Regions from separate parts of the Rahnella sp. P4_A8 genome, predicted to be linked through region 2. Evidence: predicted binding sites of a transcription regulator. Region 2 holds the regulator's gene; each other region holds the start of a gene.
The links. The regulator CRP, encoded in region 2, controls carbon source genes, mostly activating them, when cyclic AMP is high. The targets are predictions, from matches to a motif close to ATGTGANNNNNNTCACAT.
Positions count from the first base shown of each region.

Region 1: a site for CRP is predicted at 2,689-2,706, ahead of idnD (L-idonate 5-dehydrogenase). Genes of this name have one in related genera too.
Region 3: a site for CRP is predicted at 1,895-1,912, ahead of AC1DUO_RS10065 (CidA/LrgA family protein). Genes of this name have one in related genera too.
Region 4: a site for CRP is predicted at 1,771-1,788, ahead of AC1DUO_RS16085 (PTS sugar transporter subunit IIC). Genes of this name have one in related genera too.

Region 1 covers NZ_JBFUHK010000006.1:78,736-82,955, forward strand. The annotation lists gene AC1DUO_RS05250 (GNAT family N-acetyltransferase) at 1-273, shown strand, start outside; gene AC1DUO_RS05255 (GNAT family N-acetyltransferase) at 257-709, opposite strand; gene AC1DUO_RS05260 (helix-turn-helix domain-containing protein) at 738-1,304, opposite strand; gene AC1DUO_RS05265 (benzoate/H(+) symporter BenE family transporter) at 1,443-2,645, shown strand; gene idnD (L-idonate 5-dehydrogenase) at 2,768-3,799, shown strand; gene AC1DUO_RS05275 (DJ-1/PfpI family protein) at 3,887-4,220, shown strand, end outside.
Region 2 covers NZ_JBFUHK010000005.1:31,681-35,900, forward strand. The annotation lists gene allS (HTH-type transcriptional activator AllS) at 1-76, shown strand, start outside; gene AC1DUO_RS04305 (phosphoribulokinase) at 212-1,081, shown strand; gene AC1DUO_RS04310 (OsmC family protein) at 1,085-1,492, opposite strand; gene crp (cAMP-activated global transcriptional regulator CRP) at 1,855-2,487, shown strand; gene AC1DUO_RS04320 (YccS/YhfK family putative transporter) at 2,549-4,220, shown strand, end outside.
Region 3 covers NZ_JBFUHK010000014.1:38,149-42,368, reverse strand. The annotation lists gene AC1DUO_RS10075 (amino acid ABC transporter permease) at 1-735, shown strand, start outside; gene AC1DUO_RS10070 (amino acid ABC transporter ATP-binding protein) at 751-1,596, shown strand; gene AC1DUO_RS10065 (CidA/LrgA family protein) at 1,956-2,360, shown strand; gene AC1DUO_RS10060 (CidB/LrgB family autolysis modulator) at 2,353-3,048, shown strand; gene flgL (flagellar hook-associated protein FlgL) at 3,353-4,220, opposite strand, start outside.
Region 4 covers NZ_JBFUHK010000033.1:23,638-27,857, forward strand. The annotation lists gene recG (ATP-dependent DNA helicase RecG) at 1-1,655, shown strand, start outside; gene AC1DUO_RS16085 (PTS sugar transporter subunit IIC) at 1,887-3,212, shown strand; gene gltS (sodium/glutamate symporter) at 3,267-4,220, opposite strand, start outside.

The DNA of each region.
Region 1 (4,220 bases), on a different contig from region 2:
GAAACAGCGGGCTATTTATGGTTTTCCAATGTGGAACGTTATGGCGTGCGCAGCGCGTTCGTGTACGAACTGACGGTGTATCCGCAATTTCGCCGTCAGGGTCATGCAGCGGCAGCGTTCAGATTGATGGAAGAACGCCTGCAGGAACAGGGTTGTGTGGCAATTGAACTGAATGTCTTTGCCAGCAATCCCGGTGCGCAGGCGCTGTACGCCAGCCTCGGTTACGTCACAACGAAAATGAATATGCGTAAACCACTTAACGGGAATATTTAATAAATTCGGTCAGCGTACCAATACGATCATACAGTTTGCGGGCAGTATGATTTGAGGTCTGGGTAGTCCAGTAGACGTTGGCTTTATTGTTTTCGTCGGCGTAAGCATAAACCGCTTCAATCAGTTTTTGCCCGATCCCCAGTTTGCGGGCGCGGTCGTCAACGTACAAATCCTGCAAATACACCACCTGCTGCATGTGCCAGCCATGATCGTGATTGATACAGTTCACCAGCCCGACCAGTTTTCCCTCGTACTCCGCCACATAGCCAAACATGCTGGCGTAATCAGGCTGTGATAAACGCTGGAAAGTGTAATCAAATTGCGCCGGATCGAGCTCCGACTGGTAAAAATCCAGATAATCACGCCATAACGCTTCCCAACCTTCGCGGTCTGCGGGGGTTAACAGACGGATCATCACATCGTGCGGCTGGCTCATCGGGCATTCTCCTCAGGAAATGAAAACGTTACGGGCGTGACTGCGGATAATGTATCAGGTCGTGGAAACGCACGGAATGACCGCTTTCATTGCGGTAAGCGTGCGGACAATCGGCAACAAAACGCAAAGCTTCACCGGCGCTGAGCACGCGCGTCACGCCGTCAACCGTCAGCGTCAGTTCACCTTCGATAACAATCACATGCTCAATCACTCCGGCTTCGTGTGGTGTGGATTCGCTGCATCCGCCCGGCTCGAGATCGATAACAAACATGTCCATACGCAGCGTGGTATCGAACGGAAACAACGGCACCACGCGCATGCCCGAAGTGTCACTGTTGAACGTAGTCAGTAAGCCGTGGCGATGCAACGCCGCTGACTGCGCGGGCGGCGTTTCGAGAAATTCCGAGAACGAAACATTCAGGCCGCTGGCGATTTTCCACAGCGTCGCGACGGTCGGGCTGGATTCGCCGCGCTCGATTTGCCCGAGCATCGCCTTGCTGACGCCGGTATGTTCTGCCGTCTGGCTGAGACTCCAGCCGCGTTCGCTGCGCACGGCTTTCAGCTGGCTGCCAATATGGTGGGTGAGTTCCTGCATCCTGACTCCTCTGGCAATCGTTTTTACCGATCGCGATTGTGCGCTATAACGCACAGTGATATCTTGAGCGCAGCAGATGTGCGCTATAACGCACAACAGCATACCGCCAGCGTCCGCTAACCAGAAGGAATTTCGCCCATGGCCTCGCGTCTCAGTTTGCAGAATTTAACGTTTTCGGCGGTAATCGCCGGATTTGTCGCGGTTTTAGTCGGGTATACCAGCTCCGCGGCGATTATCTTTCAGGCGGCGGAAGCGGCGGGCGCCAGCGTAGCGCAGATTGGCGGCTGGCTGAGTATGCTCGGGCTGGGCATGGGCGTTACCAGCATCGGGCTATCGTTGTATTACCGCACGCCGGTGGTGACGGCCTGGTCAACGCCCGGTGCGGCGCTGCTGGTGACCAGCCTGCCCGGCACTTCGCTTAACGAAGCCATTGGCGTATTTGTGTTTGCCACCGGGCTGATCCTGCTGTGTGGCGTGACCGGCTTATTCGCCAGACTGATGCATTACATTCCTCAGGCGCTGTCAGCGGCGATGCTCGGCGGTATTCTGTTGCGTTTCGGGCTGAACGCCTTTACCTCACTGCAAAGCAATTTTGCCCTCGCAGGGACCATGTGTCTGGTGTATCTGCTGGCAAAACGCGCCCTGCCGCGCTATGCGGTGGTAATGGCGCTGGTTGCCGGGCTGATCGTCGCCGCATTACAGGGTGATATTGCCCTGCACGGTCAGACGCTGACCTTCGCCGCACCGGCGTTTGTGATGCCGCATTTCACACTTTCCACCATTATCGGCATTGGCATTCCGTTTTTTGTGGTGACCATGGCCTCACAGAATGCGCCGGGCATCGCCACACTGAAAGCGCACGGCTATCATCTGCCCGTTTCGCCACTGATTTCCTGGACAGCGCTGACTGCGTTAGTTTTAGCGCCGTTCGGCGGTTTTACCATCTGTATCGCCGCCATTACCGCCGCGATTTGTATGGGTGAGGATATTCATCCTGATCCCAAAAAACGCTATATGGCGGCCGTCTCGGCAGGCGTTTTCTATCTGATTGCGGGCGTGTTTGGCGGTTCCATCGGCATGGTCTTTACTGCGTTACCGGAGGCGCTGATCCACACCATCGCCGGGCTGGCGCTGCTCGGCACCATTGCTGGCAGCCTGTACCGCGCGCTGGAAAATGAGCGTCAGCGCGACGCGGCAATCATTACGTTTCTGATCACCGCTTCCGGCGTCACGCTGCTGGGAGTCGGTTCGGCATTCTGGGGGCTGGCCGGTGGTGTGATAACCCATCTGATCCTCAGCATTCCGGCGCGCAATCGTGATAAATCTGCCGGGAAAAGTTGAGTCCGTTCAAGTTATGGGTAACAGGTTTTCGTAACACGACGCAAAGTGACGACGATCACATTTTATGACCGGCAAACCCTCTTTACTGGGCGCAATCAGGCCCTTTAAAGAGCGAGAATTCCATGACTATTGCCACACAATCCTGCGTCGTAACCGGGAAAAAAGACGTTTCGGTGATCAACCAGACCCTCGACTACACCGGAGCAGGTACGCTGGTGAAAATCACCCGCGGCGGCATCTGCGGCTCGGATCTGCATTATTATGAACACGGCGCGGTGGGTGATTTCAAAGTGCGCGAGGCGATGGTACTCGGCCACGAAGTGGTGGGTGTGGTGGAGAAATCGGATAACCCGCGTTTGCAGCCTGGTCAGAAAGTGGCGCTGAACCCGAGTAAGCCGTGCAAAGCCTGCAAATACTGTCTTTCCGGCGACGAAAATCAGTGCACCACCATGAAATTCTTCGGCAGCGCGATGTATTTCCCGCACATCAATGGCGCGTTTACGCAGTATAAGATCGTCGACAGCAACCAGTGCATTCCTTACGACAATCAGGTCAGTGACCGTCTGATGGTGTTCGCCGAGCCGCTGGCCGTCGCCATTCATGCCGTCAATCAGGCAGGCGATATTCATGGCAAAACGGTGTTTGTTTCCGGCGTCGGTCCGATCGGTTGCCTGATCGTGCTGGCGGCGAAAGCCAAAGGCGCCGCGCAAATCGTGGTGACGGACCCGAGCGAACGTTGCCGCACGCTGGCACTGGCGGTGGGTGCAGGTAAAGCGCTGGACGCCGCACAGGGTGATTTCAGTGAATATCAGGCGGAGAAAGGCTTTTTCGATGTCTCCTTTGATGCCTCCGGCCATCCGTCTTCCATCCGCCGTTGTCTGGAAGTGACCCGCGCGCGCGGCACGCTGGTTCAGGTCGGCATGGGACCGGTGGTGAATGAATTCCCGCTGATGATGCTCATTGCCAAAGAAATTAACTGGGTCGGCAGCTTCCGCTTCACCGAAGAATTCAACACGGCGGTCGAATGGCTGGCGAATAAAACGGTCGATCCGATGCCGCTGCTGTCGGCGGAATTCCCGCAGGAAAGCCTGGTGGAAGCGCTGGAGTACGCCCTGGATAAATCCAAAGCCTCGAAAGTGCAACTGGTTTTCTAACCGGGTCTGCAATACCAGTCACAATATCAAAACACCGTTTCATTTTATTATGTCCTCTGATTTTTATCCTCAGAGGACATTTGCATTATGGTAAAGGACAACGCGAAAAAGCAGGTCGCTCTGCTGCTGGCCGACGGATTTGAAGAAGGTGAAGCGGTAATTGTGCTCGATATTCTCGAGCGGCTGGAGATTCAGGTCACCACATTAGCCTGCCAGAAAAGCCTGACGCTGCGCACCTATCACGGCATTCAGATGCAGGCCAACGAACTGCTGTCCGCGCAGGGTGATCGTTTATTCGATGCCGTGGTAATGCCCGGCGGGCCGGAAGGTTCAGTGGCGCTGGCGGCCAGTAAAGAGGTGGTGGAATTTGTCCGCCGTCATGACGACGCCGGGAAACTGATTTGCCCGCTGTGCTCCGCTG
Region 2 (4,220 bases):
GGCGCTGCATGACATTGTTTCTCTGTTCCACCAGAAAGACCCGCTGATCCAACCGTTGCTGGCGGGTTTAGAATAGTGATGCCCTCTTTGGCTTCGCGAATAAATATGGTAACAATAGGCTTAATTATGCGCAGCCTTGACGCCAGATCTTCGACCACAGAAAAGACCGCGTCTCGCCTGCCTGCATCACCTTTATGGAGAACAGCGCATTATGTCAGCCAAACATCCTGTTATTGCCGTGACCGGTTCGAGCGGTGCAGGCACCACGACCACCAGCGTGGCATTTCGTAAAATATTTCAGCAGCTTGGTTTGCGTGCGGCGGAACTGGAAGGCGACAGTTTTCATCATTTCACCCGTCCTGAAATGGATGCGGCAATACGCAAGGCGCGCGATCTGGGACGTCATATCAGCTACTTCGGGCCGGAAGCCAATGACTTTGGTTTGCTGGAAAAAAGCTTTATCGAATACGGTAAAACAGGCACTGGCCGTTCACGTAAGTATCTGCATACTTATGACGAAGCCGTTCCCTACAATCAGGTGCCGGGTACCTTTACGCCGTGGCAGGCGTTGCCGGAACCGACGGATATTTTGTTTTACGAAGGGTTACACGGTGGTGTGGTGGCGGACAAAATTGACGTTGCCGCGCAGGTCGACCTGCTGGTCGGCGTAGTGCCTATCGTCAACCTCGAATGGATCCAGAAACTGGTGCGCGATACCGGCGAGCGCGGGCATTCCCGTGAAGCGGTGATGGATTCCGTCGTGCGTTCGATGGATGACTATATCAATTACATTACCCCGCAGTTTTCCCGCACGCACATCAATTTCCAGCGGGTACCCACCATCGATACCTCGAACCCGTTTGCCGCCAAAGCCATTCCGTCACTGGATGAAAGCTTTGTGGTGATCCACTTTCAGGGGCTGGATGACATCGATTTCCCGTATCTGCTGGCCATGCTGCAAGGGTCGTTTATCTCGCACATCAAAACACTGGTGGTGCCGGGCGGCAAAATGGGGCTGGCGATGGAGCTGATCATGGCGCCGCTGGTGCAGCGCCTGATGGAAGGCAAGAAGATCGAGTAAACTTTATTCGGCTGCAATCACTTCAAAGCTGTGGGTGATTGTGGCCGCTTTCCCCAGCATCAGAGACACAGAACAGTATTTTTCGGCAGACAGGCTGACCGCACGTTCAACAATCTTATCGGTCAGATCCTTACCGGTGACGATAAAATGCAGATTGATGTGAGTGAACAGACGCGGCGCTTCTTCGCGGCGTTGTGAGGTCAGCTTCACTTCACAATCACGCACGTCATTACGACCTTTTTGCAAAATTGACACCACGTCGATTGCACTACACCCCCCTGCGGACATCAGTAACATTTCCATCGGGCTTGGGGCTTTATCACCCGCGTTTCCATCCATTGAAATCTGATGACCCGATGCAGACTCACCTAAAAATGTCAGTCCTTCAACCCATTTGACACGTGCATGCATGAACTATTCTCCCGGTGAATAAACTTGTCGAAATCTGCTCTCAGAGTACCCTTTCACCTAAAATCTGGCAACGTAACCCGATCGCCATCATGCTGAAGCGAGACAACAGAAGACAGCATCTCAAACCTGTGCTACAAACAAAGCCGAAACATACTTTCCAGTAAATTGCGGTGACGGTTTTTGCGGTTTAAGTACAGAACCCACGGTGATGACAGCAATAAACAGGCTGTTGCACTCCGACATCCGCTTGCAGCATTTCTGGAGAGTTATATGCTGAAAGGGCGCTTTGGATTTGAAGTGCCGTACAGGGAACTCTGAGCCCTGTGATTTTGGGCAGCGATAACAACAGAGGATAATAGCAAATGGTTCTCGGCAAGCCACAAACAGACCCGACTCTTGAATGGTTCCTGTCTCACTGTCATATACATAAGTATCCTTCTAAAAGTACGCTGATTCACCAGGGTGAAAAAGCCGAAACGCTTTACTACATCGTGAAAGGGTCAGTTGCTGTCCTGATTAAAGATGAAGAAGGCAAGGAAATGATACTGTCCTACCTTAACCAAGGTGACTTCATCGGTGAGCTGGGACTCTTCGAAGAAGGTCAGGAACGCAGTGCCTGGGTACGTGCTAAAACTGCCTGTGAAGTGGCTGAAATTTCATATAAAAAATTCCGCCAGCTGATTCAGGTTAACCCGGATATTCTGATGCGTCTCTCCGCGCAGATGGCCAACCGTCTGCAAGTGACGTCAGAGAAAGTCGGCAACCTTGCCTTCCTTGACGTTACCGGTCGTATCGCTCAAACCTTGCTCAATCTGGCTAAACAGCCTGATGCAATGACCCATCCGGACGGGATGCAAATCAAGATTACCCGCCAGGAAATTGGCCAAATCGTCGGTTGTTCACGTGAAACAGTCGGACGCATTCTCAAAATGCTGGAAGATCAAAGCCTGATCTCCGCACACGGTAAAACGATTGTCGTTTACGGCACACGTTAATCCCTCAAAAATTGGCGCGGCAAAACACTGTCGCGCCTTTTTTATGGGCTAAGCTTTACCCATGACGCTATGGCGAAGACTGTTTTACCATCCTGAAGTGAACTACGCGCTGCGCCAGACGCTGGTGTTGTGCTTACCTGTTGGCATTTGCTGGCTGTTTGGCAATTTGCAAATGGGCCTGCTGTTTTCCCTCTGCCCGGCCTGTTGTAACATCGCCGGTCTGGATACCCCGCATAAACGCTTTTTCAAACGCCTGCTCGTTGGCGGTTCACTCTTTGCCGTGAGCAGCCTTCTGCTGCAACTGATGCTCGAAAGCTGGCATATACCGCTGCCGCTGATCATGCTGTCGCTGGCGTTACTGCTCGGCGTCACCGGTGAAATCAGCCCGCTGCATGCGCGCCTGTTGCCCGGTGCGCTGGTGGCGACTATCTTCACGCTGAGTATGGTGGGCGTGCGCCCGATGTGGCAGGCCCCGGTGTTGTTCGCCGCTGGCACAGCCTGGTACGGATTGTTTAACTGGGCGTGGTTTCGTATTTCGGAAGAACAGCCGATGCGCGAAACGCTCAGCCAGCTCTATCTGCAACTCGCGGATTATTTCGAAGCCAAGTACAGCCTGCTGACGCAACACACCGATCCCGAAACCGCGTTACCCCCACTGCTAGCCCGCCAGCAGCAGGTTATCGACCTGATTGCCCTGCTTTATCAGCAATTACACATGTTGCCCCAGCACGGACATCATCATCACCATAAGCGGCTGTTTCAGCGTTTTCAGGTGGCGCTCGATTTGCAGGAGCACATTACAGTGAGCCTGCATCAGCCGGAAGAAGTGCAGAAACTGGTGGAGGAAAGCCATGCCGAAGCGGTTATCCGCCGAAATGCACAGGTGATTTCCACCCGTCTTCGGGTGATTGCCGACGATATTCTTTATCACCGTTTATCCGGGCGCTTTACGATGGCCAATGAGCTGACCGCGCTGGAGAAAATCGCCGCGCGCAACCCGGACAATCCGGTAGGTCAGTTTTGTTATTACCATTTCAGCCGCATTGCCCGTCTGTTACGCACACAGCGGCCGTTGTACAAACGTGACCTGATGAACACCCAGCCGCGTTTGCCCTTCTGGCCCGCGCTGAAAAGCTATCTTTCCTTCAAATCCGTGGCACTGCGTAATGCCGCACGTTTGGGCATTATTCTGGCGATTGGCAGCAGTCTGGGTCTGTTCTTCAATTTGCCCAAACCCTACTGGATCTTGCTGACTATCATGTTGGTCAGCCAGAACGGTTATAACGCCACGCGGGTGAGGATCCAGCACCGTGCACTCGGTACGCTGGCCGGATTGCTGATTGCCTCAGGCTTGCTCAAACTGGAACTGCCGGAAGGCACCACGCTGCTGTGCATGTTGCTGATCACCCTGTTGTCCTATACCGTTCTGCGCAAAAACTACGGACTGGCGATGGTCGGCATGACGGTGACTGCAGTGTATACCCTGCAATTGCTGGCGATGAACGGCGTGCATTTTCTGGTACCACGACTGGTCGATACCCTGATCGGCTGCGCGCTGGCCTTTGGTGGCACTATCTGGTTGTGGCCGCAATGGCAAAGCGGTTTGCTGCGCCAGAATGCACACCAGGCGCTGGAAATCTATCAGGACGCTATCCGCCTGCTGCTCGAGGAAAGCCCCGACACCGCCAAACTGGCGTACACCCGTATGCAGGTCAATCAGGCGCACAATAAGC
Region 3 (4,220 bases), on a different contig from region 2:
GTGATCCTGTCCGGGCTTGGCAAAACCCTGTTGCTCACGCTGCTGGGCACCCTTTTTGGGGTGATTTTCGGCACGGCACTGGCCCTCGCCCGCCTGTCGAAATCCTATTTACTGAACGCACTGGCCTGGGGGTATATCTGGCTGTTCCGTTCCCTGCCGTTGTTGCTGGTGCTGATCATTCTCTACAACTTTTCCTATCTCTACGACAACCTTTCGCTCGGCATTCCGTTCACCACGATTTCCTTTTTCAGCACCCCGACGGTGGATTTGCTGGATCAGTTTTCCGTCGCCGTGCTCGGTCTGTCGCTGGTGCAGTCGGCCTATACCGCCGAGATCATTCGCGGCGGGATTTTAGGGGTAGAACACGGCCAGCATGAAGCTGCGGCCGCGCTGGGATTACCGGCCTACCGCCGGACCTTCCGCATCATTTTGCCGCAGGCGTTACGTTCAATTCTGCCGACCGGTTTTAACGAAGTGATCAGCCTGGCGAAAGGCACATCGATTGTTTACGTCCTGTCGATGCCGGAACTGTTTTACACCGTGCAGGTGATTTACAACCGCACACAGCAGGTGATCCCGCTGCTGATGGTCGCCACCATCTGGTATCTGCTGATCACCACCGTGCTGTCGGTTTTGCAGTATTACGTCGAACGCTATTTCTCCCGCGGCACCGTGCGTCAGGTCGCGCCGACACCCTTGCAGCGCCTGCGTCAGTGGCGCGTCGCCCGTTCTTAATAAAGGGAAAGCACTATGTCAGAAGCCTTTGATTTATTCGTTAACCGCCCGCAGGAAGCGCCTGTTGAGCAGCTGTTTCCACGCAAACCTCAGGCTGCTACCGTCGGGCGCATCGAAATCAATAATTTGAGCAAATACTACGGCGCGCACAAAGCGCTGGATAACGTGAGTCTGTGCATCGAACCGGGCACCGTGACCGTGATCCTCGGCCCGTCCGGCTCGGGGAAATCGACCCTGCTGCGCACGATTAACCATCTTGAGCGCGTCGACGAAGGTTTTATTCAGATTGACGGCGATTACATCGGCTACCGCCGCAAAGGCGATACGCTGTATGAACTGAAAGAGCGCGCCATCCTCAAACAACGCACACATGTCGGTTACGTTTTTCAGAATTTCAATTTATTCCCGCACATGACGGTGCTGGATAACATCATCGAAGCGCCGGTGGTTCACGGTCTGCTGAGCCGCAAAAACGCCATCGCCCGTGCCTATGAACTGCTCGACACGGTCGGTCTGCGCGAAAAAGCGCACGCATGGCCGCGTCATTTGTCCGGCGGACAGCAGCAGCGCATCGCCATCGCCCGTGCGCTGGCGCTGAATCCTAAAGTCATGCTGTTTGATGAACCGACGTCCGCCCTCGATCCCGAACTGGTTGGCGAAGTGCTGGATGTGATTAAGAAGCTGGCGCAGTCGGGCGTCACGCTGGTGGTCGTCACCCATGAAATCGGCTTCGCGCACCAGGTGGCGGATCAGGTGGTGTTTATGGTGGATGGTCGCGTGGTTGAAAGCGGCGCTGCCGCACAGGTGCTGGAACGGCCGGTTCATGCCAGAACCCAGGCTTTTCTGGAGAAGGTGCTTTAAGACTGGCAAATTTAGTATTTCTTAAGACCGGGAATATTTCGGTTTCTTACCCGCAGTGCTCATTTGACGCGCTGCGCCGAAACCGCCCGGGAGGGAGAAGTGCTTTTCCCTCCCGGATCTCCCTTCGCTTTTTCAACCAGCGATCCGCTCGCTGGCTATGTTTCAGGTATCACCGCGACAGGCTGGAACCTCTCATTCAGCAAGCTTTCTGAATCGCCCGCAACCCACAATCCCTATTTTCCCCGTTTACCAAACGCCATTTTGGAATACACTTCATTCCTAAATTTCATACTCCGTTTTGTGGCGCAGATCACATCTTAATTGTATGATGAATACATTATTCAACTGGGTGATACACCATGAGCACCGCAATCTCTCTGGTATTCCAATATGTTCGGGCGTTTATTCTGATTTATCTCTGTTTATTCGCCGGGAATGCGATTTCATCTCTTTTACCGCTCACCATTCCCGGCAGCATCATCGGCATGCTGATCCTGTTTGGTTTGCTTTCAACCCAAATTCTGCCGTTCAAATGGGTCAAACCGGGCTGTAATGTTCTGATTCGCTATATGGCGTTACTGTTCGTCCCTATCGGCGTCGGGGTCATGAATTATTACGAGCAACTGCGCACGCAGTTCGGGCCGCTGGTGGTGTCGTGTCTGGTCAGTACCCTGATTGTATTGCTGGTTGTCGCCTACTGTTCCCACTATATCCATGGCGAACGCGGTGCGGTGACGGATAAAGCGGAGGATAAAAATGATTGATATATTGTGGTCGCTGCCGCTGACGCTGGTGGTGTTTTTCGCCACCCGTAAGCTCGCTATTAAACTCAAAATGCCGCTGCTCAACCCGCTGCTGATGTCGATGGTGGTGATCATTCCGCTGTTGCTGGTCACCCATATCCCTTACGCGCGCTATTTCGCGGGCAGCAAGATCCTCAATGATCTGCTGCAACCCGCCGTCGTGGCGCTGGCGTTTCCCTTGTACGAGCAACTGCATCAGATCCGCGCCCGCTGGAAATCCATCATCAGTATCTGTTTTATCGGCAGCGTGGTGGCGATGGTGAGCGGCACCGCGATTGCATTATGGATGGGAGCAACGCCGCAAATTGCCGCATCGGTATTACCGAAATCCGTCACCACGCCGATTGCCATGGCCACCGCGCAGTCGATCAATGGTATTCCGGCCATCAGCGCCGTGTGCGTGATTTTCGTCGGCATCCTCGGCGCGGTCTTTGGTCATACGATTTTGAATGTTCTGAAGATCACCACCAAAGCCTCACGCGGGCTGGCGATGGGTACCGCATCACACGCACTGGGTACCGCCCGCTGTGCAGAAATGGATTATCAGGAAGGCGCATTCAGTTCACTGGCGCTTGTGATTTGCGGCATCATCACCTCCCTGCTCGCCCCGTTCCTGTTCCCCGTCCTTCTCGCCCTCTTCGGTCATTAACCCATAACGGGCACAGATTCCTCTAACGGGTTCGGATTGTATCAAGGCGGCAACTGAGCGAATCCCCGGGAGCTTACAATAAGTAAGTGACTGGGGTGAACGAAGGCAGCCAACGCAGAGACAATTTGAAGCAGGACGAGGAAAAAGTGTATGTCACTTAAACCTTAGAAAAAGTGACATACAAAGCTGAAAGTACCCGGTTTAAGTACAGTCAGAAAAGAATCTGCCGGTCTGCCGTAAAAGCAGACAGGCAGCGATAACGAAGAGATGGAGCCTGGCGCGTAAGCTTACGCGCCGGAGAGTATTACGAATTCATCTGGAACAGTGACATACCCTGCATGGCGCTGTAGGTCTTATAGGATGCCTGAAGCGCAACCTGCTGCAAGGTGTAGGTCGAAATTGCTGAGGTCCATTCGGTATCGACCAGATTACTGAGTTTGGTCGAGTTCGATACATCACGGTTGTCGCCCAGTGTATCGAGATTATCCAGTTCGGACATCTGCGTACCCAACTCTGAACGCACGGAAAGCACGTTGTTGAGTGAGTTACTCAGGCCACGGTTAGCTTTATCGATGGCATCGGTGTATTGCGTATCCGTGGTGTTATCCGCCGATGGCGTTCTCAGCGCAGTCAGCGCACCGTCGATGGTTTTGAATAAATCTGATTCGCTCGGAGAACCGTCCGGTTCGGCTTTCGCATCACCGGTTAAGGCATTAAAAATCTGGTTACCGGTATGGTTGATGGTCATGGTACGACTGGTATCAACCTGCTGAGTAATAGACGTCGTGCCCCCGGAATAGGTTACCGCACCCGTTGTGGCGTCCTGCGTATAAGGCGGAGTATCACTTTTGTAACCGGCGAAGATGAAGCGGCCGTTACCGTCGGTGCTGTTCGCCAGGTTCACCAGTTGCGATTTCAGGCTGTCCAGTTTAGTCGCCAGAGAAGAACGGTCGTCATCGCTTAAAGAACCGTCACCGGCCTGAACGATCAACGTCTGTGCATCCTGAATGGTCGAGGTCACGCTGCTTAAAATCGACTCTTCCTGACTCATACTCTGGTTAGCAAAGGTACGGGCCACGGAAAACTGGCTGTTCTCCGATTGCGCCTGCCGTACCAGCACCGCCTGCGACGCCGCCAGCGGGTCATCCGAAGGCTTGCTCACTTTGCTGCCG
Region 4 (4,220 bases), on a different contig from region 2:
TTCTGCAGGAATCACTGACGCCGGTTTATCCGACAACGGAAGGTATCCGCCAGGCGACCTTGCGTAAACTGACGGATCAGGCACTTGAACTGCTCGACACCGTACCTGTCGCCGAACTGTTGCCAGAGGAACTGAGTCGTTCGCTGATCCCGCTTCCTCAGGCGCTGCATTTGCTGCACCGCCCGCCGCCAGATATCCAGCTTGCAGACCTTGAAAAAGGTCATCATCCGGCTCAACGCCGCCTGATTATGGAAGAACTTCTGGCACATAATCTCAGTATGCTGGCTGTCCGCGCCGGTACGCAGAGTTATAAAGCTCTGCCGTTGCATCATGACGACCGCCTGAAAAATCAGTTCCTCGCGTCGCTTCCTTTCAGCCCGACCGGTGCGCAAGCACGGGTTGTGGCAGAAATTGAACAGGACCTGGCAAAAAGTTATCCCATGATGCGTCTGGTGCAGGGCGACGTGGGATCAGGTAAAACGCTGGTAGCCGCCCTCGCCGCACTTTGCGCTATTGCTCAGGGCCAACAGGTCGGATTAATGGCGCCGACAGAATTGCTGGCCGAACAGCATGCCAATAATTTCCGTCAGTGGTTTGAGCCACTGGGTATTCAGGTCGGCTGGCTGGCGGGCAAACAAAAGGGTAAAGCCCGGCAGGCACAGCAGGATGCTATCGCCAGCGGACAGGTGTCGATGGTGGTGGGAACGCACGCTATCTTCCAGGAACAGGTTTTGTTCTCGTCACTGTCGCTGGTCATTATCGATGAACAGCACCGTTTCGGTGTGCATCAGCGTCTGGCGTTGTGGGAAAAAGGTCTGCAACAGGGCTTCCATCCACATCAGTTGATCATGACCGCCACGCCGATCCCACGCACACTGGCAATGACGGCTTACGCTGATCTTGATACCTCTGTGATCGACGAACTCCCGCCAGGCCGCACGCCGGTGACTACTGTCGCCATTCCGGACACCCGCCGCAGTGACATTATCAGCCGTGTCAAAAGTGCCTGCGAGCAGGAAAATCGTCAGGCTTATTGGGTGTGTACGCTGATTGAAGAATCGGAAATGCTGGAAGCGCAGGCCGCTGAAGCCACATGGGAAGGCCTGAAGGAGGCACTCCCGGCGCTGAATATTGGACTGGTTCACGGTCGTATGAAAGCCCAGGAAAAGCAGGCCGTTATGCAGGCATTCAAACAGGGTGAAGTGCAGCTTCTGGTGGCAACGACTGTCATTGAAGTCGGCGTTGACGTACCGAATGCCAGCCTGATGATTATCGAAAACCCGGAGCGTTTAGGGCTGGCGCAGTTGCACCAGTTACGTGGGCGCGTTGGACGTGGTGCCGTTGCTTCTCACTGTGTACTGCTCTACAAAACGCCGCTCAGCAAAACAGCGCAGAAACGTTTGCAGGTTTTACGCGACAGCAACGATGGCTTCGTTATCGCACAGCAGGATTTGGAAATCCGCGGGCCGGGTGAACTACTGGGCACGCGTCAGACCGGCAGCGCTGAATTTAAAGTCGCTGATTTATTACGTGATCAGGCGATGATCCCGGATGTACAGCGCATTGCGCGTTATCTGCAGCAACAATTCCCTGATCATGCCAAAGCCCTGATTGAGCGCTGGCTGCCAGAAAGAGTCCGTTACACCAACGCCTGATCTCTCTTTTCGCTCATTCACTTCATCAAATCATTATTAAAAATGATGTTTTGTTTCCAACATATTCTCTTCTCTTTTCCCTATTGCGCCCCCAAAACCACTCTCCGCACTGGTTATTTGATAACCTTCACAGAGTGGGGAAAAGCCGGTAACCGGTTTCACCTTCCGTCACTACACTGATGATAATTAAGGCAACCCTGTCTGATGTCCTCAACATAAGGCCAAATCATCATGAGTATCAGCCAATCCCTCTTCACTTTTATAGAACAGAAAATCAGCCCCTTCGCCGCACGATTATCCTCACAGCGACATGTCATGGCAGTGCGTGATGGCTTCATCTCAGCAATGCCCTTTATGATTGTTGGTTCGTTTTTACTGGTTTTTGTTCACCCGCCATTTTCGCCCGAATCTTCATGGGGCTTCGCCAGAAGCTGGCTGGCGCTCTCGGCAAAATATGAAGTGCAGATCCTGACGCCGTTCAATATGACGATGGGCATTATGTCCATCTACATCTCGGCATCGATTGCCTACAATCTGGCAAGAAGTTACAAGCTAGACCCGTTCATGACCGCAATGCTGGCGCTGATGTCTTTCCTGCTGGTCGCAGCACCGCAGATTGATGAAAAGATGTCGACGGCGGCGCTGGGCGGCGTGGGGATCTTTACGGCTATTCTGGTGGCGATTTATGTCACCGAACTGACGCGGTTATTGAAAAAATACAATATCGGTATCCGTTTACCCGAACAGGTACCTTCAAACATTAAGCATTCGTTTGATTTGCTGATCCCGATTGTGGCCGTGGTGATTACACTTTTCCCACTGAGCTTACTGGTCCAGTCAGGGTTTGATATGTTGCTGCCACAGGCGATTATGGCGCTGTTCGAACCCCTGATTTCTGCCGCAGACTCGCTGCCTGCTGTACTTCTCGCCGTGCTGATTTGCCACCTGTTGTGGTTCGCCGGCATTCATGGCTCGGCCATTGTATCTGGCATGTTGCAGGCTTTTTGGTTAACCAATCTCGGGCTGAATCAGACAGATCTCGCTGCCGGTTTACCCATGACGCACATCATGACCGAGGCATTCTGGAATTTCCTGATCGTGATTGGCGGGTCCGGCGCGACAATGGGACTGGTCCTGCTGTTTTGTCGCAGTAAGTCAGCGCATCTGCGCACCATGGGGAAACTCAGTCTGGTGCCAAGCTGTTTCAATATCAATGAGCCGGTGATTTTTGGCACACCTATCGTCATGAATCCGGTATTTTTCATCCCCTTCCTGCTGGCACCGATGGTCAATGCCGTTATCGCCTATCTGGCCGTATCGACGGATCTGCTCCCGCATATGATTTCACTGGTCCCCTGGACATCGCCGGCACCGATCGGGGCGGCCTGGGCGATGGGCTGGGATTTCAAAGTGTCGGTTCTGGTTATCCTGCTGATGGCACTGTCGATGGTAATTTATTATCCATTCTTCAAAGTCTACGAGAAGCAGTTACTGACGCAGGAAAAAGCCGCTGAGGCCGAACAGGTGTTCACTGAGAAGGCGGACGCGGCACAATAAACCCGACGGGAAGGAATCGTCAGGCACAGAAGCGATGTTTCTGTGCCTGTTTTTTTAGCTGATAGCCGGGAATACAGGCAGCATCAGATAGAGTTTAATCACAATCGCATTGGCGATATCGATGAAGAATGCGCCCACCATCGGCACCACCAGAAACGCCAGATGCGAAGGACCAAACTGGTTGGTGATCGCCTGCATATTGGCAATGGCCGTCGGGGTGGCACCCAGCCCGAAACCACAGTGTCCTGCCGCCAACACCGCCGCATCGTAGTTTTTCCCCATCACGCGATAAGTCACGAAAATCGCGTAAAGCGCCATCGCGAGGGCTTGAACGATAAGAATTGCCATCATCGGCAAGGCAAGTGCCGCCATCTCCCACAACTTAAGGCTCATCAATGCCATGGCAAGGAACAGTGACAAACTGACGTTACCCAGCACGGATACCGCACGGTCGAAGACACGATAAAAACCGAGCCATGCCAGCATATTACTCAGGATCACACCAACGAAGAGCACGCAGACAAAGGTTGGGATTTCAAATGCCGAGCCTTGCAACAGACTGGCGGCATATGTCCCTGCCATCAGGCAAATCGCGATCAGGGCAATGGTTTCAACCATCACCAGTGGCGTGATCATCCTGCCAATCGACGGTTTCTCAAATGCGCTCGGATCGACCATATCCTCGGGGTTTCCGTTGGGGGTGGAAGAATGGCTGACCAGATAGCGCGCTACCGGCCCCCCAATAATACCGCCGAGCACCAGACCAAAAGTTGCGCAAGCCATCGCGACTTCCGTCGCATTTTCAAAGCCATAACGCTCGATAAACAGCTTGCTCCATGCCGCGCCGGTGCCGTGGCCACCTGAAAGGGTAATCGACCCCGCCAGCAACCCCATCAGCGGATCCAGCCCGAGCATTTTCGCCATTCCGATACCGATGGCATTTTGCAAAAGCAGTAAGCCCACGACGACAAACACCAGCAAAAACAGCGATTTACCGCCTGCCTGCAG